Regions from separate parts of the Streptomyces marispadix genome, predicted to be linked through region 2. Evidence: riboswitches for the same ligand, from Rfam matches in the RefSeq annotation. Region 2 holds a riboswitch; each other region holds the start of a gene.

What was found. A riboswitch is a leader RNA that binds a small molecule or an ion and turns the genes downstream of it on or off. The one in region 2 is predicted to bind cobalamin.
Region 1: it holds a riboswitch for cobalamin, as region 2 does, so the genes downstream of both, MMA15_RS03895 (cobalamin biosynthesis protein) here and MMA15_RS06450 (SCO2321 family membrane protein) in region 2, are expected to answer to the same signal.
Region 3: it holds a riboswitch for cobalamin, as region 2 does, so the genes downstream of both, metE (5-methyltetrahydropteroyltriglutamate--homocysteine S-methyltransferase) here and MMA15_RS06450 (SCO2321 family membrane protein) in region 2, are expected to answer to the same signal.
Region 4: it holds a riboswitch for cobalamin, as region 2 does, so the genes downstream of both, MMA15_RS19350 (ribonucleoside-diphosphate reductase subunit alpha) here and MMA15_RS06450 (SCO2321 family membrane protein) in region 2, are expected to answer to the same signal.

What each region holds. Positions count from the first base shown of each region.
Region 1 is NZ_JAKWJU010000002.1:879,288-885,036, reverse strand. Features, by position in the region: gene MMA15_RS03900 (cobyric acid synthase) at 1-1,392, opposite strand, end outside; gene MMA15_RS03895 (cobalamin biosynthesis protein) at 1,491-2,477, opposite strand; cobalamin riboswitch at 2,762-2,893, opposite strand; gene MMA15_RS03890 (hypothetical protein) at 3,102-3,332, opposite strand; gene MMA15_RS03885 (inorganic phosphate transporter) at 3,372-4,670, opposite strand; gene MMA15_RS03880 (class II aldolase/adducin family protein) at 5,111-5,749, shown strand, end outside.
Region 2 is NZ_JAKWJU010000002.1:1,496,170-1,501,918, forward strand. Features, by position in the region: gene MMA15_RS06435 (5-oxoprolinase subunit B family protein) at 16-657, opposite strand; gene MMA15_RS06440 (LamB/YcsF family protein) at 819-1,571, opposite strand; partial or broken gene MMA15_RS06445 (GntR family transcriptional regulator) at 1,678-2,385, shown strand; cobalamin riboswitch at 2,689-2,831, shown strand; gene MMA15_RS06450 (SCO2321 family membrane protein) at 2,989-4,338, shown strand; gene MMA15_RS06455 (SCO2322 family protein) at 4,335-5,048, shown strand; gene MMA15_RS06460 (CbiQ family ECF transporter T component) at 5,124-5,749, shown strand, end outside.
Region 3 is NZ_JAKWJU010000002.1:1,274,222-1,279,970, forward strand. Features, by position in the region: gene MMA15_RS05525 (CbtA family protein) at 1-279, shown strand, start outside; gene metE (5-methyltetrahydropteroyltriglutamate--homocysteine S-methyltransferase) at 470-2,842, opposite strand; cobalamin riboswitch at 3,079-3,305, opposite strand; gene MMA15_RS05535 (cytochrome P450) at 3,547-4,938, shown strand; gene MMA15_RS05540 (DUF1360 domain-containing protein) at 5,258-5,545, shown strand.
Region 4 is NZ_JAKWJU010000002.1:4,593,559-4,599,307, reverse strand. Features, by position in the region: gene mctP (monocarboxylate uptake permease MctP) at 1-834, shown strand, start outside; gene MMA15_RS19355 (GNAT family N-acetyltransferase) at 935-1,435, shown strand; cobalamin riboswitch at 1,556-1,729, shown strand; gene MMA15_RS19350 (ribonucleoside-diphosphate reductase subunit alpha) at 1,861-4,299, shown strand; gene MMA15_RS19345 (ribonucleotide-diphosphate reductase subunit beta) at 4,290-5,351, shown strand; gene MMA15_RS19340 (hypothetical protein) at 5,526-5,749, opposite strand, start outside.

The DNA of each region.
Region 1 (5,749 bases), 620 kb from region 2:
CGCCGCGAAACCGGTGTCCGAGGCCGGTACGAATCCCGTGCGCCCCGCCTCGTCGGCCACCGCGCGCAGAAACGCCCTGCGGAAGCCGTCGCTCTCCAGCGCTCCGTGCCAGTGCGTGCCCCGTACGGAACCGATGCGGCAGCCGTCCAGGGGATTGCCGCCGGCGTCGGCGAACAGCGCCTCGCCGCCCGTGACTTCGGCGACGCCGTGATGGATCTCGTAGCCCTCGGCATGCTCGCCGAGCGCACGGCCCGAGGGCCGGGCGAGCGTCTTCTCCTGCGCGAAGCGCACCCTCAGCGGCAGCAGACCGAGACCCTCGACGGTCCCGGCCCGCGACTCGACGTCGTCCTCGATCCGCTCGCCCAGCATCTGGAATCCCCCGCAGATGCCCAGCACGGGACGACCCTCGGCCGCGCGCCGCACCACCGCCTCCGCGAGGCCGCGCTCCCGCAGCCAGGCCAGCGCCTTCACGGTGCCGCGCGTGCCGGGCAGCACCACCAGATCCGCGTCGGCAAGCTCCTCGGGACGGGCGGTGAAGCGGACCACGACACCCGGCTCGGCGGCCAGCGCGTCCACGTCGGTGAAGTTCGACATCAGCGGCAGCGCCACAACGGCTATGCGCAGCACGTCACTTCCGAGCGGAGCCGCTTCCCGGGGCTCGCCGACCGCGCCGCCCAGTGACACCGCCAGCCCGTCCTCCGCGTCGATGCCGAGACCGCGCCGGAAGGGCAGAACTCCCAGCACCGGCCGCCCCGTCAGGCCGTGCAGCATCTCCAGACCCGGCTCCAGCAGCGCCACGTCACCGCGGAACTTGTTGACCACATAGCCCGCCAGCAGAGCCTGATCGCGCTCCGCCAGCAGCGCCGTCGTACCGAAGAAGGACGCGAAGACCCCGCCCCGGTCGATGTCGCCCACCACCACCACGGGCAGTCCTGCGGCCCTGGCCAGGCCCATGTTGACGATGTCGGTACGCCGCAGATTGATCTCCGCGGGGCTGCCGGCGCCCTCGCAGATCACCGCGTCATGGCTGCGCCGCAGCTCCGCGAGGCAGTCGGCGACCGTGTCCAGCAGACGCTCCTGCCTGCCGGAGTGGTAGCCCTGCGCGGTCATCTCCCCGACGGGCCTGCCCAGCAGCACCACTTGGCTGCTGCGGTCCCCGCCGGGCTTGAGCAGCACCGGGTTCATCAGCGCCGTCGGCTCGGTGCGGGCGGCGGCGGCCTGCATGGCCTGCGCCCTGCCGATCTCCGCGCCCTCCCTCGTCACATACGAGTTGAGCGACATGTTCTGCGCCTTGAACGGCGCGACCTTCATGCCCTTGCGTGACAGCCAGCGGCAGATGCCCGCCGTCACCACGCTCTTGCCCGCGTCGGACGTGGTGCCCGCGACGAGCAGCCCGCCGCCGAGTCCTCCTCCGCTGAGCCGACCGTTGCCGGGCCGACCGTTGCCGGGCCGGCCGCCCGGCTCCCCGCCTCCGCGCTCTACGGCCTCACTCACGCCCGTCCCCCTTCCCCCGCCGCTCGCTCCGCCCGAGGCCGGAATCGCCGCAGCCGCAGCGCCCCGGCCGCCGAGGTGATCACCAGCGCCAGTACGCCCACACGCCGCGAAAGCCGCACCGCCTCGGCGATGTCCCGCGTATGCACCGCGCGCCCGCCCGGGTTGAGCACCGGCCTGCGCTCGACGCGTCCCCCGTAGCTGAGGGTGCCGCCCAGCCGCACTCCCAGCGCGCCCGCGAACGCGGCCTCCACGGGACCCGCGTTGGGGCTGGGATGGTCACCGGCGTCCCCGCGCCACGCCCGCAGCGCCCCCCGAGGAGAGGGCCCCGCCAGCGCGGCGAGCACCGCCGTCAGACGCGCACCGGGCCACCCCGCTACGTCGTCCAGCCGGGCGGCTGCCCATCCGAAGCGCAGAAAACGCGGCGAGCGATGACCAAACATCGCGTCGAGCGTGTTGACCGCGCGGAAGGCGGCCATCCCGGGAGCACCCGCGAGGGCGCCCCACACCAGCGCGCCGACGACGGCGTCCGAGGTGTTCTCCGCGACCGACTCGACGACGGCGCGTGCGACGGCGTCCGCGTCCAGCGACTGCGGGTCGCGTCCGCACAGATGCGGCAACAGCCGCCGTGCGCCCGCCAGATCGTCCGCCTCCAGCGCCGAGGCCACCGCCAGGGCCTCCTCCCGCAGGCCGGTGCCGCCCAGCACGGTCCAGGTCACCGCGGCGTCGAAGAGCGTGGCGCCGCCCGCACCTGCCACGGCGCGGACCGTGCGCCCGAGCGCCGTCACGGCGGCGACCGCGCCACCGGCGCACAGCACCGTATGAGCGGCGCCCGCCGCCCTGCCGTCCCGCCACATGACGCGCTCGGCGGCCCCGGCGGCCTTGCCGAAGACGGCCACCGGATGCCCGCGCCGGGGATCGCCGAAGAGCAGATCACCGAGGTGACCGAGGGCAGCGGCGCATACGTAGGCTCGATCGGCCCGCATCGTCAGCGAGCCGTCGTGGTGCCTCGAAGGAGTACGCGGGCGGAGGCGTGCCGCCGCCCGGCGGGGTGCGGAGCCAGGCGGAGGGGCACCCGGCGGACCGGAATCCGCCGCACAGGGGCCTGGCAGTCCGTCGATCGGTGTACGCCGTAAGGGACTTGGGGACCGCCGGTCACCCGCGCCCCGAAGTGAAGGCGCGCGGACACAGGTGTGGGAGAGGCTGGCAAGCCACGCATGACGGAGTCCTCACTCAGGGTCCTCGCCCTGGTTCGACGTGCCGGCGACGAGAGTCTCCTGGCTCCCGGATCGCTGCGACCCCCGGCCTTCCAGCCCTCGAACTAACGGGCCGTGACCTTCGGTTGGGGGTGCGCTCCCCGGTGACAGTGGCGGGACCGCGCCGGATTCGCACCGGCTTCCTCTCCTGCCGCCGTTGGGCAATCGGCAGTCCACCACGTACCGACAGGGCCGTCAACTCGCCGCTGACCTGCGACGGGAGAGTGTGAGCAGACACACGGCAGGCCGCGCCGGAACATGGCGAAGGGGCACGGAGCGCCCCTCCGTACCCCTTCAGAATCCCTCGCGGGAACACCGGCGGACGACCTCAAGCGCCCGCCGGCGCCACCCGGTTCAGGGAGCGGTGATGATGTAGATCCCGTAGGCCACGGCCGCCGCGCACAGCGCGAAGCACGTGTATGCGCCGGTCCGCGCGAGCACGGTCGTACCGCCGCCGGTCTGCGAGCCCTCCGCCCTGCCCGTGGAGGAGCCCACGATGCCGAGCGTGAACACGCCCACCAGGGCGACCGAGGCCACGAGGCTGACGCCGAATACCTGTCCCAGCGCTGCCCAGTCGATGTCCATAGCGTTTCCCTGTCGTTCCGGTGTCGGATTGCGTTTCGGCTATGCGTCGGCGTGCTGCGCCGCCGCGGGTACGCCCTCCGGGACCCCCTCGGGGGCGCCCTGCGTATTTCCGTCCCCGGCCTCGGCAGCCGAAGCCGCCTTGGCGTGCACCGCTGCCGCAGCGGGCGGCGGTGCGACCGTACGGAGCGCGGCGGTGACGACTCCGGCGGGCTCCGGCTCCGAAGACCCGGGCAGCGTCGCGTCGTTGACGTTGGTGTGGTCGACGGGCTGACGGCGCGAGAGCAGCCAGATGCCCGCGCCGACCGCCACCGCGAGCACTGCGACGGTGCTGACGCCCCAGTCGCCCTGCTGTGCCAGCAGAGCCGCGCCCGCGGCGACGATCCCCGCCGCCGGGAGCGTCAGCCCCCAGCCCGCCACCATGCGGGCCGCGGTCGACCAGCGCACGATTCCGCCCTTACGGCCCAGCCCGGAGCCCATGACCGCGCCGGAGCAGACGTGAGTCGTGGACAGCGAGAAGCCGATGTGGGAGGAGGCGAGGATGGTCACCGCGGCGGAGGTCTGCGCGGCGAATCCCTGCGGGGGCTTGATGTCGGTGATGCCGTTGCCCATGGTGCGGATGATCCGCCAGCCGCCCAGGTACGTGCCGAGGGCGATGGCCAGTCCGGCCGAGACGATCACCCAGGTCGGCGGGTCCGCCTGCGGGGCGATCACACCGCCGGTGATCAGGGCGAGAGTGATGACGCCCATGGTCTTCTGTGCGTCGTTCGTGCCGTGTGCCAGGGAGACCAGCGCGGCGGAGGTGATCTGCCCCGTCCGGTAGCCCTTGGCGGTCTGCTGCTCGTCGGCCTTGCCCGCCGCCCGGTAGGTCAGCCGCGTAGCGAAGAGCGCGGCGAGACCCGCGACCAGCGGTGCGGCGACGGCGGGGATGAGCACCTTCATCACGACGGTGCCGCCGTTGACGGCACCGATTCCGGCGGACGCCACGGTCGCACCGAGCAGGCCGCCCATCAGCGCGTGCGAGGAGCTGGAGGGGAGCCCGGCGAGCCAGGTCAGCAGGTTCCAGATGATCGCTCCGACCAGCCCTGCGAAGATCACTTCAGGCCGGATGCCGGAGCTTTCGTCGATGATTCCGGAGGAGATGGTCTTTGCGACCTCGATGGAGAGGAAAGCCCCGACGAGGTTGAGGACCGCCGACATCGCCACCGCTGTCTTGGGCTTGAGTGCCCCGGTGGAGATGGTGGTGGCCATGGCGTTGGCCGTGTCGTGGAAGCCGTTCGTAAAGTCGAACACCAAGGCCGTGACGATCACGATCCCGATGAGAAGCGTGATGTGTTCCATTCACCCAGGCACAATCCGCTCGAAGTTTGATGTCCAGATGAACGTAGGGACGGTGGGTGAACGGCAGATGAACTGCGGCGGGCCTGTGAGTGTCGCTCCCGGACGCCTGTTGTGAGCGGTGTCACACACCCGTCGCACCTGCATCTCCGCCCTCTCGGACGGTCCTGCGCCGCAGCTCGCGAAGGTGCACGGGGCATCTTCCGCCGATGCGAACGGAATCTCGCGGGCGAGCCGGAGGCCCGGCCTGAACGGGCGTGACGTCCGAAGCCGCGGGATGCCCGGAACCAGCCGCGGGCTGTAGGGAACTACACAAGCGGAACTACGGGAGCGGAAGTACAGGACCGCAACTACGGAACTGGTGGACAGGACAGGTGGAACGGTTGGATCAGCGGAAGCCGGAGCCGGAGCCGACGACGACCCCGGCGGCCGACCCGGACGAACTGCTGTGCGCATGGCGGGAGTTGGCCGCCACCGCCCGGCGAACGACCGCCGAGGGACTGGTCGTCGGCACCTCGGGCAACGTCTCCGCGAGGGTCGCGGACACCGTACTGGTGACACCGAGCGGCGTCCCCTACGAGCGCCTCGGCGACGGCGACCTGTGCGCGGTCGACCTCGAAGGCCGCCGCACCGCGGGCAGCCTGACGCCGACGAGCGAACTCCCCATGCATCTCGCGGTCTACCGGCACACCGGCGCCCGGGCGGTCGTCCACACGCACGCCGTGCACGCCACCGCGGTCTCCGCCCTCGTGGGCGAACTCCCCGCCATCCACTACATGACGGCCGCGCTCGGCGGCCCCGTGCGCGTCGCGCCCTACGCCACCTACGGCAGCGACGAACTCGCGGCACACATGCTCACCGCCCTCGAAGGCCGCAGCGCCTGCCTCCTCCAGAACCACGGCACGATCGCCTACGGGGACGATCTCCGCCAGGCGTACGAGCGCACCGCCCAGTTGGAGTGGATGTGCCGCGTCTGGCTCGCCGCCCACTCGGTGCCGGGGCGCACCCCCTCGCTGATCCCGGACGGCGAACTCGCCCGCGTACAGGAGAAGTTGAAGGGGTACGGGCAGCGGCCCACACCT
Region 2 (5,749 bases):
CGTGCGGAGCGGCGTTCATTCCCTACCGCCGTCCTGGGGTACGAACCGGACGCGTGTGCCCGGCGAGAACAGCGCGGCAGGCTCCCGCCCGGCGTCCCACAGCACCGTGTCCACGGCGGTGCCGATCAACTGCCAGCCGCCGGGCGACGATCGCGGATAGACCCCGGTGTACGGACCGGCGAGCGCCACCGATCCCGCCGGGACCCTCGTACGGGGATCGGAGCGGCGTGGCACGTGGTACCGCTCGGGGAGTCCCGTGAGATAGCCGAAGCCCGGGGCGAAGCCGCAGAACGCCACACGGAAGGGCGTCGCGGCGTGCACCCTTCCGACCTCCTCGGGTGTGACCCCCCACATACCCGCCACATCCGCGAGGTCCGGCCCGTCGTAGCGGACGGGGATCTCAACGGCCGCCTCGCTGCCGCGCTGCGGGGGCGGTATCTCCCAGCCCGTCACCTCCGCCGCCAGCCGCCGCGGCTCGGACAGCCCGTCCAGCAATACCGTGCGGGCCCCCGGCACGATCTCGGTGACCCCGGGCAGCGTCCCGGCGGCGCGGCGACGGAGCACCTCTGCGTGGAACGCCTCGGCCGCCTCGGCACCGGGCAGTTCGATCAGCAGCGCGTGCCGCCCCACGGGGAGGACGACGGGGCTCTCCGGCACCGAAGAAGGCTGCTCGGGGCCGCAGCCGTGCGCACGGGATTGGGCGCCGGAGCCCGTCCCGCGCCCCGGTGCATACGCCTGGCGCGGCTCCGGCACCTCCACGGCCCCGGCTCCCGCCGCGCCACGGCCCGCCGCTTCGCGTCCCACGGGCGCCTCGCCGCTCATACGAAGGCCCGCACCGTGATTCCGGCGCCGGCCAGTTCGTCACGTATCCGCCGGGCCAGCGAGGCCGCGTCGGGGGTGTCTCCGTGTACGCACAGCGAGCGGGCGGCCAGCCGCAGCGGCGTGCCGTCGACGGCGGTGATGTCCTTGCCCGCGGCGATGGCGACGGAGCGGGCGAGGACCTGGCCGGGGTCGGTGAGCACGGCGCCCGGCTCGCTGCGGGGCACGAGCGTGCCGTCGGGCCGGTAGCCGCGGTCCGCGAACGCCTCGTCGATCACGGGCAGTCCGGCGGCGGTGGCCGCGGCGTGCAGTTCGGACCCGGGCAGCCCGAGAACCGGCAGGGGCGCACCGGCAGTTCGTACGCCCTCCACGACCGCGGCGGCCTGTACGGAATCGCGGACACAGCGGTTGTAGAGCGCGCCGTGCGGCTTCACATATGCGACGCCCGCACCGGCGGCGCGGGCGAAGATCTCCAGGGCGCCGATCTGATAGGCGACCTCGGCGGCCAGCTCCGCTGCGGGCACGTCCATGCTGCGGCGCCCGAATCCGGCCAGGTCCCGGTAGGAGACCTGGGCCCCGATCCGCACGCCCTCGGCCGCCGCACGCTCGCAGACGCGGCGCATGGTGACGGGATCGCCCGCGTGGAAGCCGCAGGCGACGTTCGCACTGGTGACGGAGGTCAGCAGGGCTTCGTCGTCGGTGAGCCGCCAACGGCCGAAGCCCTCGCCCAGGTCCGCGTTGAGGTCGATCATCGCGACCAACCTAGGGGATTGTTGAACAATACGGCAAGGGGGTTGTTGTCCTGTGCGGCATTGTCGGCTTCACTGGGGCGCACCACCCGCCCGAGGAAAGATCACCATGACCGCCGACACCGCCACCGGCGCCGACCCCGGCCTGGAACTGTCCGAACTCGCCGCAGACCGCGCCCTGTTGGGCCGCACCAGCACGGCCGAGCGAGTCGCCGGCATCTTGCGCGAACGTATCGCACAGGGCTTCTTCCTGCCCGGCGTCCGCCTGTCGGAGGAGCGCATCGGCAACGCCCTGGGCGTCTCCCGCAACACGCTCCGCGAGGCGTTCCGGCTGCTGACCCACGAGCGGCTGCTGGTGCACCGCCTCAACAAGGGCGCGTTCGTAAGGGTCCTCACGGCAGCGGACATCGCGGACATCTACCGCGTGAGGGTCCTCGTCGAATGTGCCGCCCTGCGCGGGCTCGACGAGCCGCCGTTCCCGGTGGAGCCGGTCGCGGACGCAGTGGCGGCGGGCGAGCGTGCCGCCGAGCGCGGCGAGTGGACCGAGTGCGGCACCGCCAACATCCACTTCCACCAGGCACTCGCGGGCCTCGCGGGAAGCGAGCGCACGGACGACCTGATGCGCGGCGTGCTCGCCGAACTCCGGCTGGCCTTCCATGTGATGGACGATCCGCGCCGCTTCTACGAGCCGTATCTCGCCCGCAACCGCGAGATCCTCACGATGCTGGAGGACGGCGACGCGGAGGCGGCGGAGCGGATGCTCGGCTTCTATCTGGAGGACTCACGACGCCAGGTGATCGAGGCGTACCCGGAGCGCGGCGAGCGAACTGCCGCCATGCGGCTGACACGCGTTCGAGCGGGGCGAGCCCGACGCGACGGACGAGTCGAACGACGCGGGTGGAGGCGATCGTTGAACGATTGCCGGGCCCCGGAGCGACGTCACTCCGTGCTCCGTGTCATGCCAGCCGTGTCGTGCCGTGCCGAGCTGTGCCGTATGCGCCGTGACTCCGACGGCCGTTCACGAGGCCGGTGTCGGACGGCCCGTGATCAACGAGGGCTCCGGCGCCCGGCCTTCGAGCGCCCGTTCCCCGAGGGGCTCGAAGGACGCCAGCTAAGGTGAAGGGCGTACATCGCCTTCGATCGAGGGAAGCCGGTGGAAGTCCGGCGCTGACCCGCAACCGTGAACGACACCCGTACGGGGTGAACTGCCGCCCCGTGTACGGCTCGTGAGCCGGAGCACCCGGTCGGAGGCAAGGCTCGCGGAGCCGTCCGACGCCGCACGGCGGAAGGCGGCTCCCACCGTCGAGGTCTACGGAGCCGAGCCGGGTGTGCCGCCGAGGGACGTGTGCCGCGCGAGCGGGACGCGAGCCGGGCGGGGCGGCCGTGCGGTGCTGCGGACCGCTCACCGAAAGGCACTCATATGTTCCTGCGCCGGAGCATCGAAGCCGTGGCGTCGGCCACCGCGCTCTGCGCCCTCACCGCGCCCACCGCCTCCGCCGCTGCCCCGCCGACGTACACGGCCCCTCCTGCGTACACGTCTGCGAGGCACATATCCGGCGCGGCGGCGCACGGGCACCCGGTGTACGACCACGCGAAGCCCGCGAAGGAGCCGCCCGGCGCGCTGTACGGAAAGGGCGACCCCAAGTACGACGGGGTGTGGAGACAGTCGCTGGCCCTGCTCGCTCTCGACGCCGCCGGAGCGGAACCTGCCCGTAAGGCCGTGGACTGGCTGGCCCGACAGCAGTGCGACGACGGCTCGTTCACGGCGTATCGCGCCGATACGGGCAAGCCGTGCGATGCGAAGAAGACCCCCGGCGACACCAACGCCACGGGCGCCGCCGTGCAGGCGCTCGCCGCCACCGGCGGGCAGGAGAAGGCCGTACGCAAGGCGCTCGCCTGGCTCGATGCGGTGCAGAACAAGGACGGCGGCTGGGGCTACAACCCGGGCGGCCCCAGCGACGCCAACTCGGTGTCGGTCGTGGTGGGTGCGTACGCCGCCGCCGGAAAGAAGCCGGAGAAGGCGGCCAGGGACGGCAAGTCGCCCTATGACGCGCTCACTTCGCTACAGCTCGGCTGTGACGCGAAGAAATCCTCGCGCGGGGCGTTCGCCTATCAGCCGGGCAAGGACGGCGAGCTGGCCGCCAACGACGACGCCACCGCCGCGGCCGTCCTGGCGGGGGCGGGTTCGGGGCTGCGGGCCGAGGCGGGACCCGACCGGCCGCTGAAGCCGCTGAGTTGCGACAAGGGAGCCGACGGGGAAGAGGCTTCCGAACGGGGCGACGGCGGCGAGGCCGCCCAGGCGGGCGCGGCCTATCTCGCGTCCGTGCTCGACGGCCACGGCGGCCACCTGCTCGCCGCCACGCCCGGCGCCAAGGGCGCCCCCGACTACGCCAACACGGCCGACGCCGTCATCGCGCTGGCCGCGGCGGGCCATCGCGCCGAAGCGCGGAAGTCCCTCGACTGGCTGGCGGCGAGGCTCGGTTCATGGGACAAGGCACAAAGCGACCCTGCCGCCATCGCGGGCGTGATGCTCGCCGTACACGCCACGGGCGGCGACGCGGCGACGCTGAAGGGCACGAAGCTGCTCGACAGGCTGGTCGCCACCGGTCCGAAGCCCGCCCGCATGCCGGACGGTGAGCAGGCGACCGGCGGCATGACAAAGGAGGACGACGGCAGCGGCGTGCTCCGCTGGTCGCTGCTGGGCGCCGGGCTCGCCGCGGGCGCGGGCGTCGGCTTCCTGATCAGCGCACGCAGAAAGCGGGAGCGATGAGCGCGCATACGGCAGGGCGCGCCGCTGCCGTGATCGGGCTGACGCTGCTGCCCCTCGCCGTGGAGGCGCCCGCGAACGCCGTCCAACTCGCGGGACCCGCACGGGAGTCGGCCTCCGGCGGCTACCGCTACTGGTCGTTCTGGGAGCAGCGCGGCGAGTCCGGCGAGTGGTCGTACGCCACTCAGGGACCGTCCGCGCTGCGTCCCGGCGACGGCGACGTCCTGGGGTTCCGCTTCGCGCTCAGCGAGGACTCGAAGGACGCGGCGAAGCCTCGCGGCAGCACGGCGTTCGACCACGTCTGCGACGGTACGGACGCCAAGCCCGGCCGCAAACGGATCGCGCTGCGCATCGACTTCGGCACCTCCGCTCACGCACCGCCCGGCGAGCGTCCTCCCCGGCCGCGTACGGAATGCGCGACGGTCGCCGAGGACGCGACGGCGGCCGATGCGCTGGCGTCCGTCGCCGAGCCGCTGCGCTATGACTCCGCGGCGCTGCTGTGCGCCATCGACGGCTACCCCAGACGCGGGTGCGGCGAGCAGGTGCAGGAGAAGGGAAAAGACGCGGGCGAGGGCGCGAGTGACGGCGACGACGCCGATTCCGGCGGGAGTTCCGGCGGCGGTTCGGGCCCGGTGGCCGGGGTCGCGGCGGGCGTCGCCGCCGTGGCCGCCCTGGCCTTCGCCGCCGTCCGCCGTTCCCGAAGGCGACCGTGACCGGCGGGGATCGCGGCCGGGGACGGCGGGGACCGGCACGGAGCAGCGCAACGGACGGCGGAGCACGGTGAGTCGATGAACGAGTGGCTGCGTGCACCCGAGGCCCGTCGCGGCCTCGACCTGCACCCGGGCGCCTGGTGGCTGTGGGCGCTGGGGCTGGCGACCGCCGCGTCCCGCACCACCAACCCCCTGCTGCTGACGCTGCTTTGCGCCGTCGCGGGTTATGTGGTGGCCGCACGCCGTACCCATGCGCCGTGGGCACGCTCGTACGGCGTGTTCCTGAAGCTGGGCCTCGTGGTGCTCGCCATCCGCCTGTGCTTCGCCTTCCTCCTCGGCTCCCCCGTTCCCGGCAGTCATGTGCTGGTGACGCTGCCCGAACTGCCCCTGCCCGACTGGGCGAAGGGCGTACGCGTGGGCGGCCGGGTCACCGCCGAGGGACTGGTCTTCGCCCTCTACGACGGCCTGAAACTCGCGGCGCTGCTGCTCTGCGTCGGCTCCGCCAACTCCCTCGCCAATCCCGCCCGTCTGCTGAAGTCCCTTCCCGGCGCGCTCTACGAGGCAGGCGTGGCCGTCGTGGTGGCGATGACGTTCGCTCCGAATCTGGTGGCGGACGTAAGGAGGCTGCGTGCCGCACGGCGTCTGCGGGGCCGCGCCGACAAGGGGCTGCGGGCCGTACTCCAGGTCGGACTGCCGGTGCTGGA
Region 3 (5,749 bases), 220 kb from region 2:
CTGGGCAACTGGTACGCGACGGTGACGGCCGTGCTCGGCTTCGCCTTCGCCGTCGGGCTGGCCTATGCGTTCCTTCCGTCGCTGAGCGAACTGCCGGAGCACTTCCCGGCGTTGCTGCTGTGGCGGTTCCGGGTCTCGGCGCTCGCCGTGCAGCTCGTGCTGTGGTCGGCCTTCGGGCTCGCGTTCGGTCATCTGGCCGAACGCGCCCTGGGGGCCGGCCCGTTGGCCGACGGTGAGAGGGGGACTGCGCCGCCGCCGGCGGCCACTGCCGCGAACTGAACGGGACCGGACGGGCGTTCGGGCCGTATGGCGGCGTGAGCCGCGCAGGCGCGTCCGCTACGGAGCACCACCGCACGGCCCCGCCATGTACGCCGCCGCTGCCGGGCACCGCGACAGGTGCCCGGCAGCGGCGTCTTCGGGGCCGGGACCGGGAAGGCCCAGACCGTCAGCCCCTCAGGCCCTCAGCCGCTCAGCCCCGGTCCTGGGTCTCCGTGCGTACGCCCTCCCGAAGCTCTCGCCTCACCGTCCGCGCGGCCCTCGTCATGTGCTCCAGCGCCTCCCGGACCTCGGGCCAGCCGCGGGTCTTCAGACCGCAGTCCGGGTTGACCCACAGCCGCTCCGAGGGGACGGCACCGAGGGCCTTGCGCAGCAGAGACTCGATCTCGTGGACGTCCGGCACCCGCGGCGAGTGGATGTCGTACACGCCGGGGCCGACCTCGTTCGGATAGCCGGCGGCGGCCAGTTCGTCCGCGACCTGCATGTGGGAGCGTGCGGCCTCCAGGCTGATCACATCGGCGTCGAGGTCCGCGATGGCGGAGACGATGTCGCCGAACTCCGCGTAGCACATGTGCGTATGGATCTGGGTGTCCGCACGCACCACGCCCGTGGCCAGCCGGAACGCCTCCGTCGCCCACGCCAGGTACTCCGTCCTGCCCTCGGCGCGCAGCGGCAGCGTCTCCCGCAGCGCGGGCTCGTCGACCTGGATCACGGCGGTGCCCGCGTCCTCCAGGTCGGCGACCTCGTCGCGCAGTGCGAGGGCCACCTGGCGCGCGGTCTCGGCACGCGGCTGGTCGTCCCGTACGAACGACCACGCGAGCATGGTGACCGGGCCGGTGAGCATGCCCTTGACGGGGCGGTCCGTCAGCGACTGCGCGTAACGCGTCCACTCCACCGTCATCGGTGCGGGACGTGAGACGTCGCCCGCGAGGATCGGCGGCCGTACATAGCGGGTGCCGTAGGACTGCACCCAGCCGTGCCGGGTCGCGATGTATCCGCTGAGCCGCTCGGCGAAGTACTGCACCATGTCGTTGCGTTCGGGCTCGCCGTGCACGAGCACGTCCAGCCCGGCCTGATCCTGGAAGGCCACCACGTCGCGGATCTCGGCGGCGATCCGCTTGCCGTAGCCGTCGGCATCGAGGCGTCCCGCCCTCAAGTCCGCGCGTGCTGACCGTAGTTCACCGGTCTGCGGGAAGGAGCCGATGGTGGTCGTGGGCAGCGGCGGCAGGCCCAGCCGGGCACGCTGCGCGGCGGCACGCTCCGGATAGGGCTGGGCGCGGCGGGAGTCGTCGCCGGTGACTGCCTCGCTGCGGGCGCGCACCGCCGGGTCGCGGGTGAGCGCAGCCGACGAACGGGACGCCAGTGCCGCCGAGTTGGCGTGCAGCAGGCCCGCGATGACGTCGGTGCCTTCGCTCATTCCCTTCGCCAGGGCGACGGTCTCCTCCGTCTTCTGCCGTGCGAAGGCCAGCCAGCGTGCGATCTGCGGGTCGATGTCGCGCTCGACCGCGGCGTTCAGCGGCACGTGCAGCAGCGAGCAGGACGGGGCGACGTCGACGCGGCCGGCGAAGCCGAGCAGCGAAGCCAGCGTGGCGAGGGACTTCTTCAGATCGTTGATCCAGATGTTGCGGCCGTCCACGACACCGGCGACCAGCCGCTTGCCGGGCAGGCCGCCCGCACGCGCCAGGTCCTCCAGGTTGGCGGCGGCCCTGCCCGTGAAGTCCAGCGCCAGGCCCTCGATGGGCGCCTTCGCCAGTACGGGCAGCGCGTCGCCGAGCCGGTCGAAGTATGAGGCCGCCAACAGCCTCGGCCTGTCGGTGAGTTCGCCCAGCTCCCGGTAGGCGCGAGCCGCCGCGGACAGCTCGTCCGGGGTGCGGTCCTGGGCCAGCGCGGGCTCGTCGAGCTGCACCCATCCGGCGCCCGCCGCACGGAGGTCGGCGAGCACCTCGGCGTAGACGGGCAGCAGACGCTCCAGCAGAGTCAGCGGTTCGAAGTCCTCGGGCACGCCGGGCGCGGGCTTGGCCAGCAGCAGATAGGTGACGGGCCCGACGAGCACGGGCCGTGCCTCGTGGCCCTGTGCGATCGCCTCGGACAGCTCGCCGGTCTGCTTCGCCGAGTCGGCGGCGAAGCGGGTGCCGGGGCCCAACTCCGGTACGAGGTAGTGGTAGTTGGTGTCGAACCACTTGGTCATCTCCAGCGGTGCGACGTCCTGTGTACCGCGTGCCATGGCGAAGTAGCCGTCGAGCGGGTCCTGTTCGACGGCGGCACGGTGCCGCTCGGGCACAGCGCCCACCATGACGGTGGTGTCGAGCACATGGTCGTAGAGGGAGAAGTCCCCGGTGGGCACCTCGTGCACCCCGGTCTCCCTGAGCTGCCGCCAGTTCTCCCGGCGCAGGCGTGCCGCGGTCTCCCGCAGGGCACCGGCGGTGACGCGGCCCTTCCAGTAGCCCTCGACGGCCTTCTTCAGCTCACGTCCCGGTCCTTGGCGTGGGTAGCCGTGGACGGTGGGAGCCGTGGGCCGTGGGGTCTTCGAAGCGTTCGACGCCGCGGCTGCGGTCTTCGCTGTCACTCAACTCTCCTTCGCGAGTCTCGCCGGTGACCGTGGGGTACGGAGCGAGGTACTGACGAGGAGGAAAGGCGCCGCGGCGGCGACCACGCGCGCCGCGTGCCGCTCGCCTGTACCGCCGGCCCGCCCTCGAGGCCACCGAATCCGGTCCGCCGGGGACGTCTCCCTCGGGCCTCGCGGCCCTGGGCTCTCCCTTGAGGCGCCTTCCGGTGCCAGCGACCGGGGAGGAGCCGCGGGGAAGTACCCGGCGGGCAGTGGCAGGTCTTCGGACTCGTGGGCCTGCCGCGTCCGTGATCCACGGACGGGCTCCTACTGGCCGTCGCTTCCCGTGCCCATCGGGGGCCCAGTGCGTATGACGGCGTTCGTTCCCACTCACCGCTGCGGGGCAGTTCCGGACTCTCACCGGATTCCCTCTTGCGACGCCCTGCCTGGCGGACAGGGCGAACCGACTGCTCTTCCAGCCTACGAGCGGGCGAGCGGGGCGTACAACGGGCGGCGGTGAGGCGTACTTCATGCGCTGCCCCGGTTTACGGGCCCGTGGCGTGCGGGCGGCGCCGCATCAGGAGGGCCGTCCGGGTCGTGGCGGTGTGGCGCACGGGGTGTCGCGGGCCGCCGGTCCCAAGCTGCTGCCGGAGACTCGCCCCGCCGCGCAGGCCCTTGCGCGGTCCGGGGTCGAACAGTGCCACAAGCGACTGGAGATGATGACCATGGCATCCCGCACCGCGTCGGAGCCCACGTCCGCGTCAGCAGCGGCGGCCGAGGGGAGTTCCGGGGGGACGGACGCAGCAGGGCCGGAGGCGGCACCGGAGACAGCACCCGGAACGGCGTCCGCGTCCGAGCCCGAAGCGAACCTCGCCGACCCCGGCTTCTGGCAACTCCCCCACGACCGGCGCCACCGGATCTTCGCGGCGCTGCGCGAACAGGAGGCGCCCGCCTATTTCGCGCAGCCGCCGCACGTCGTGCGCAGGCACCGGCAGCCGGGCTTCTACGCCCTCGTCAGACACGCACACGTGCTGGAGGCCAGCCGTAACCCGGCGGTGTTCGGAAGTGCGCCCGGAGTGACCACGCCGCATCCCGCGCCATGGGTCAAGGCCCTCTTCGGCGATTCCATGGTCAACCTCGACGGCCGTGATCACGCCCGGCTGCGGAAGATCATCTCCCGGGCGTTCAGCCCCCGGTTGCTGGCGGGCGCCGAGCAGGACATCGAGAAGGTCGTGGCCGACGTGGTCGCGGACGCGGTACGGCAGCCGTCGCGTGACTTCGTGACCGCCGTGGCCTCCCTCGTGCCGTGCGAGGTCGTGTGCAACATGATGGGCATCCCACGCCGCCACCGGCCGCGCATCCTCGCCCAGCTCAACGACGCATCCGAGAACATCGGCGTACGGCGCGGCGCGGGCGCGAAGTTCCGCGTCCCCGGCAAGGGGCTCCGTGCGCTGGCCCGTATGCACGTCATGATCGCAATGCTCGCCCGCGAGCGGCGCCGCCGCCCCACCGACGACCTGATCTCGGCGCTCGTCACCGCCGACATCGACGGGCAGTGCCTCGGCAACCGTCAACTGGGGGCGTTCTTCACGCTGTTGATGGTCGCGGGCGTGGAGACCACCCGTAACGCGATCTCCCACGGCCTCGCGCTGCTCGCCGAGCACCCCGATCAACGGGAGCTGTGGGAGAGCGACTTCGAAAAGTACGCCGACACCGCCGTCGAGGAGATCGTGCGGTACTCGACGCCGATCATCCAGTTCCGCCGTACGCTCCGCTCGGACCACGTCATGGGCGGCCGTACGCTGCGCGAGGGCGAGACCGTCGCGCTCTACTACGCCTCCGCCAACCGCGACGAGGCCGTCTTCACCGACCCGGACGCCTTCGACATCACCCGCGATCCCAACCCCCACCTCGGCTACGGCGGCGGAGGACCGCACTACTGCCTCGGCGCGCACCTCGCACGCCAGGAACTCAAGGCGCTCTTCCGGCTGCTGCTCACCGACTCCGTCGGCATGCGGGCGGCCGGGCTGCCGGACCTCGTCCCGTCCAGCTTCGACAACCGCATCCGCTCACTGGAGTTCGAAGTCGCGAAGGGGGTTTCCGGCTCGGCCGGCTGAGCGCCCGTACGGGCGGGGAAGTTGCCACAGGCCGCGCCGGTGTCCGAAGGCTCCGGGCGCGGCCCGCGGCAACGGCGCAGAGGATCGGCACGCGGGCCGCACAGAGGGTGCCGACGCAGCGGAGCACGTTCAGCGGTAGGCGGCAGCAGGACGGTCACGAACTGAATTGAACGATGACGACCGGAGTTGTCGCAGCAGAGCACTGCTTTGCGCATGTGCGTTTCATGTGAGCCCGCATCGCCTTCTCCACCTCTCTCGGCGAATTGTTCTGCCACCAGCCGCTGTTCCCGGACGCCGCGTCGCCTTACGATTGACTTTCATGAACATCGCGGTGTTCCTCCTTGCACTGGGCGCCACTTGCCGTATCACCCGCTTCATAACCAAGGACACCCTGGCCGCCGGATTCCGGTCCTGGACGGCCGATCGTTTCGGAGAGGAATCCAAGCCCTCATATCTGGTCAACTGCGGCTGGTGCACGAGCATCTGGGTCGCCGCGGGAGTGGTTACGCTCGCCTATCTCATCGGCGGCACCGTCGCCTTTCAGGCTGTGGCTCTGATTCTGACGCTGTCCTACCTCGCGGGCGTGGCCTCCGAATGGGTCGACTGAATCGCTTGGACCAACCCGCACCCCCCAGGTCCGCTTTCCTCTGCTCGTCAACGCTGCCGCTTGGCAGAGGTGTTGACGGCATCTGCCGCGGGGACACGACACGGTGAGTACGGAATCCCCTGTTTGTGATCCGTCCTGTTGAGCGGCCGGGAAGAACGGCGATCCCCTCGGTCCGGCCGGGGTTCGCGTGCAGGGGGGACGATG
Region 4 (5,749 bases), 3.1 Mb from region 2:
GGCTCCGCGCTGGCGCTCTTCATGTATCCGCACTCGATCACGGCGACGCTCTCCAGCGGCAGCCGCAACGTGATCCGTCGGAACACCACGATCCTGCCGCTGTACTCGCTGATGCTGGGCATGCTCGCACTGCTGGGCTTCATGGCCATCGCGGCGGGCATCAAGGTGAAGAACGGGCAGCTCGCGATCCCGCAGCTCTTCGAGAACATGTTCCCGAGCTGGTTCGCGGGCGTCGCCTTCGCCGCCATCGGCATCGGCGCGCTCGTACCGGCGGCCATCATGTCGATCGCGGCCGCGAACCTCTTCACCAGGAACATCTACAAGGACTTCCTCCGCCCCGATGCGACCCCCGAGCAGGAGACCAAGGTCTCCAAGATCACGTCGCTGCTGGTGAAGGTCGGCGCCCTGATCTTCGTCCTCGGGATGGACAAGACGGTCGCGATCAACTTCCAGCTCCTGGGCGGCATCTGGATCCTCCAGACGTTCCCGTCGCTCGTGGGCGGGCTCTTCACCCGCTGGTTCCACCGGTGGGCGCTGCTGGCCGGCTGGGCCGTCGGCATGGTCTACGGAACGGTCACGGCGTACGGCGTCTCCTCGCCGGTGCAGAAGCACTTCGGCGGCAGCAACGACGTGATCCCCGGCATCGGGGAGATCGGGTACATCGGCCTGACCGCGTTCGTGCTCAACGCGGTGGTCACGGTGGTGCTCACCTTCGTACTGAGGGCCGTGAAGGCACCGGACGGAGTCGACGAGACGCGTCCCTCGGACTACACGGCGGACGTCGGAGACCCGGGCGTACAGGAGGAGTTGCCCGCGCCGACCGGCGCGCACTGAGAGAGCGGGAGCCCTCCCTCCGCACAGTCCGGACTGCGCACGATCGCATGCCTCGCCCCACTGACACCCGATTGTCAGTGGGGCGAGGCATGCTCGTTCCATGGACATCACGATCAGACCGGCTCGCGACGAGGAGCTGGACGAGGTCGGCGAGCTGACCGCGGAGGCGTATCTACGGGACGGGCTGCTGGACTTCGGCGAGGACGACCCGTATCTGGACACACTGCGGGCGGCCCGGCGCCGTGCACTGCACACGGAGGTGCTGGTCGCCGCGGAGGCCGCGTCGGAGCGAGTGCTCGGCGCGGTGGCCTTCGTCGGCGACGGCGGGGAGTACGCGGACATCGCGGGCCCGGGCGAGGGCGAGTTCAGGATGCTCGCGGTACGGGCCGAGGGGCGCGGTCGCGGGGCGGGCGAGGCCCTGGTGCGGGCATGCGTCGAGCGGGCGCGTGAACGGGGCCTGAGACGGCTGCTGCTGTGCAGCCACGAGCGGATGACGTCGGCGCACAGGCTGTACGCGCGGCTGGGCTTCGTACGCATACCGGAGAGGGACTGGGAACCGCTTCCGAGCATGGCGCTGCGGGCGTACGCGCTCGAACTGTGAGCCGGGGCCGACCGCGGGTGAAGCGCGCGGTCGCCAACCAGGCGGCCCGCGGACCGAGTTGCGAACCAGTCCAAAGAGCAGAACCGGTCGACACAATATGTGGGGGCGACTGGCGCTCTCCACTACTAGATGTATGCTCGTGCTCGCTGCCGCGCAGGGGAATCCGGTGTGAATCCGGAACTGTCCCGCAACGGTGTGCGATGTGGTGCTTCGCTGCCCTCCATGGCCCCGCCATGACGGGCGGCACCGCCGCCTCGTCGCGAGTCCGAGTGCCTGCCGGCCGTGTCGACAGACGTCCGGGTCCCGAGGGTTGGGCCGGTGGACGCCGCAAGGCATGCCGCTGAGCGATGCGGCATGCCCGCGCGCCCGCCTGTGCGCTCCCCCGGTGACCGGTGACCTGACCCGAGCGAGGGAGAGCACATCCCGTGACCATCGCACCCGCATCGCCACCCGGCTCCGCCGCGCCGCCTCACGTATCCGGGCAGCCCGCCGAGGACGGCGCGCTGCTGCACACCCTGACCGAGCTGGCCGCCGATCTTCCCGGCACCGATCCCCGGCGGGTCGCCGGAGCTGTGCTGCGCGGACGCCGACAGGACGCAGACGAGGCCGAGTCGAGGTCGCTCGCCGCGGAGGAGGCCGCCGGGCTGATCGGCGAGGAGCCCGCCTACTCGCGGCTGGCGGCCCGGCTGCTCACGCTCGCCATCCGCGAAGAGGCCCGCGGCCAGGGCGCGTCGTCCTTCTCGTCCTCCATCGCCACGGGGCACCGCGAGGGCCTGATCGCGGACCGTACGGCCGCGTTCGTACGGACCCACGCGGCCCGCCTCGACGCCCTCGTGGAGGAGGCGGTCGAATCGGGAGCGGACGACCGCTTCGGCTACTTCGGGCTGCGGACGGTGCATTCGCGGTATCTGCTGCGCCATCCCACGACGCGCCGGGTGATCGAGACGCCGCAGCACTTCCTGCTGCGCGTCGCCTGCGGGCTCGCCGACGGCGACTCCGCACAGGCGGCGGACGAGGTCGCGGAGTTGTACGGGCTGACGAGTTCGCTGGCCTATCTCCCCTCCTCCCCCACGCTCTTCAACTCCGGTACGCGGCACGCCCAGATGTCGTCCTGCTATCTGCTGGACTCGCCGAAGGACGAGCTGGACTCGATCTACGACCGCTACAAGCAGGTGGCGCGGCTGTCGAAGCACGCGGGCGGCATCGGCCTGTCCTACTCCCGTATCCGTGCCCGCGGTTCGCTGATCCGGGGCACGAACGGGCACTCGGGCGGCATCGTGCCGTTCCTTCGCACTCTGGACTCCTCGGTGGCCGCCGTGAACCAGGGCGGCCGTCGCAAGGGCGCCGCCTGCGTCTATCTGGAGACCTGGCACGCGGACGTGGAGGAGTTCCTGGAACTGCGCGACAACACCGGCGAGGAGGCCCGGCGCACCCACAACCTCAATCTCGCGCACTGGATTCCGGACGAGTTCATGCGCCGCGTGGAGGCGGACGCCGACTGGTCGCTCTTCTCGCCCGTCGACGTGCCGGAGCTGGCGGACCTCTGGGGCGGGGAGTTCGACGACGCCTACCGCAGGGCGGAGGCGGACGGCCGTGCGGTGCGCCGGGTGCCCGCCCGCCGCCTGTACGCGCGCATGATGCGCACCCTCGCCCAGACGGGCAACGGCTGGATGACCTTCAAGGACACCGCCAACCGCACGGCGAATCAGACGGCGAAGCCGGGCCGCACCGTGCACTCCTCGAATCTGTGCACGGAGATCCTGGAGGTCACCGACGACGGCGAGACCGCCGTCTGCAATCTGGGTTCGGTCAATCTCGCGGCGCATCTCGGCGAGTCGGGCGCTATGGACTGGGAGCGCCTGGACGCCACGGTGCGTACGGCGGTGACGTTCCTGGACCGTGTCGTCGACATCAACTTCTATCCCACAGAGCAGGCAGAGCGCTCCAACTCCCGCTGGCGCCCGGTCGGTCTGGGGGTGATGGGCCTCCAGGACGTCTTCTTCCGGCTGAGGCTGCCCTTCGACTCGGAGGAGGCACGGCGGCTCTCCACCCGTATCTCCGAACGGATCATGCTCGCGGCGTACGGGGCCAGCGCGGACCTCGCCGAGCGGCACGGGCCGCTGCCTGCCTGGGAGGAGACCCGTACCGCACGCGGCGTGCTGCACCCCGACCACTATCCGCGGGCGCGACCGGCCTGGCCGGAGCGCTGGTCGGCCCTTCGGGAGCGCATCAGCCGTACGGGGATGCGCAATTCGCTGCTGCTGGCGGTCGCGCCGACGGCGACGATCGCGGCCATCGCGGGCGTCTGCGAGTGCATCGAGCCGCAGGTCTCGAACCTCTTCAAGCGGGAGACGCTCAGCGGCGAGTTCCTCCAGGTGAACACCTATCTCGTAGCGGAGCTGAAGCGGCTCGGGCTGTGGGACGAACGCACTCGCGAGGAGCTGCGGGAGGCGGACGGATCGGTGCAGGACCTCCGCCGGGTCCCCGCGGAGGTGCGTGAACTCTTCCGTACGGCATGGGAGTTGCCTCAGCGCTCGCTGATCGACATGGCCGCGGCCCGTACCCCGTATCTCGACCAGAGCCAGTCGCTGAACCTGTTCATGGCGGCGCCGACGATCGGCAAGCTCAGCTCGATGTACGCCTACGCATGGAAGAGCGGCATCAAGACGACGTACTACCTGCGTTCGCGGCCGGCGACGCGCATCGCACGGGCCGCGGGCGCAGCGGCGGCAACGGCGACGGCGGGGGCTGCCGCTGCTTCGGCGGACGCCGAGCCCCCGCACGCGTCCGTGCCGCCCCCGCATGGCGCCGACGCCGCCACCTGCTCCCTGGAGAACCCCGAGTCCTGCGAGGCATGCCAGTGACGACCAGCGCCAAGAACACCGACGGCGGCCGCGCGGGGAATCTGCTCGACCCCGGCTTCGAGCTGACCCTGCGGCCGATGCGCTATCCCGGCTTCTACGACCGCTACCGCGACGCCATCAAGAACACCTGGACCGTCGAGGAGGTCGACCTCCACTCCGACATCGCCGACCTCGCCAAGCTCACGCCCGGCGAACAGCACATGATCAGCCGCCTCGTGGCCTTCTTCGCCACGGGTGACTCGATCGTGGCGAACAATCTCGTGCTCTCCCTCTACAAGCACATCAACTCCCCGGAGGCGCGCCTGTATCTCTCCAGGCAGCTCTTCGAGGAGGCGGTGCACGTCCAGTTCTACTTGACGCTGCTGGATACGTATCTGCCCGATGTGGACGAGCGTGCGGAGGCGTTCGCGGCCGTCGAGAACATCCCGTCCATCAGGGAGAAGGCACAGTTCTGCTTCCGCTGGATGGCGGCCCTGGAGGAGGGCGAGGGCGAGGAGCGGATCGAGCGGCTGGAGAGCCGCTCGGACAGGCGGCGCTTCCTGCTCAACCTCATCTGCTTCGCCGCCTGCATCGAGGGGCTGTTCTTCTACGGTGCGTTCGCCTACGTCTACTGGTTCCGCTCACGCGGCCTGCTGCACGGGCTGGCGACCGGCACCAACTGGGTGTTCCGCGACGAGTCGATGCACATGTCCTTCGCCTTCGACGTCGTGGACACCGTCCGCGAGGAGGAGCCCGAACTCTTCGACGAGGAGCTGGAGAAGGAGGTGACGGAGATGCTGGAGGAGGCAGTCGAGGCGGAACTGCAATTCGCCCGCGACCTCTGCGGCGAGGGGCTGCCCGGGATGAACACCGAGTCGATGGAGCAGTATCTGCGTGCCGTCGCCGATCAGCGGCTCGTCCGGCTGGGCTTCCCCGCCCGCTACGGCGCCAGGAATCCGTTCTCGTTCATGGAGCTTCAGAACGTGCAGGAGCTGACCAACTTCTTCGAACGGCGAGCCTCCGCCTATCAGGTCGCCGTGGAGGGCTCGGTCGCCTTCGACGACGACTTCTGACGGCGCCTGGCCTGGCCGGGCCGGTCCCTTCAGACGGCCTCCCGGCAACTCGCCCTATCCGCTTGGGAGTACGGGAACAGCAAGGGGGCCGCGCTCCCCGCGCGGCCCCCCGGACCTACCGACCCGGCCCCGTCAGCCGTCCGTCATGAGTCCTTGGCTGTTCGTCCGGCTCGCTCAGCCCTTGCCGCCGCTCAGGCAGCCGCCGCAGTTGTGGAACGTGACGTCCCAGTGGTTGCCCTCGTCGAAGTAGATGTTCCCCGACCCGGACTTCCACTTGTTGCCACCGATGGAGGTGAAGGTGTTCTTGACGTAGCTGCTGAGGCAGCCCGTCATGTGGAAGTCCAGCTTGTAGCCGTTCCAGTGGCTGTAGGTGCCGCTGGCGTGGCCCGTCTCGGTGC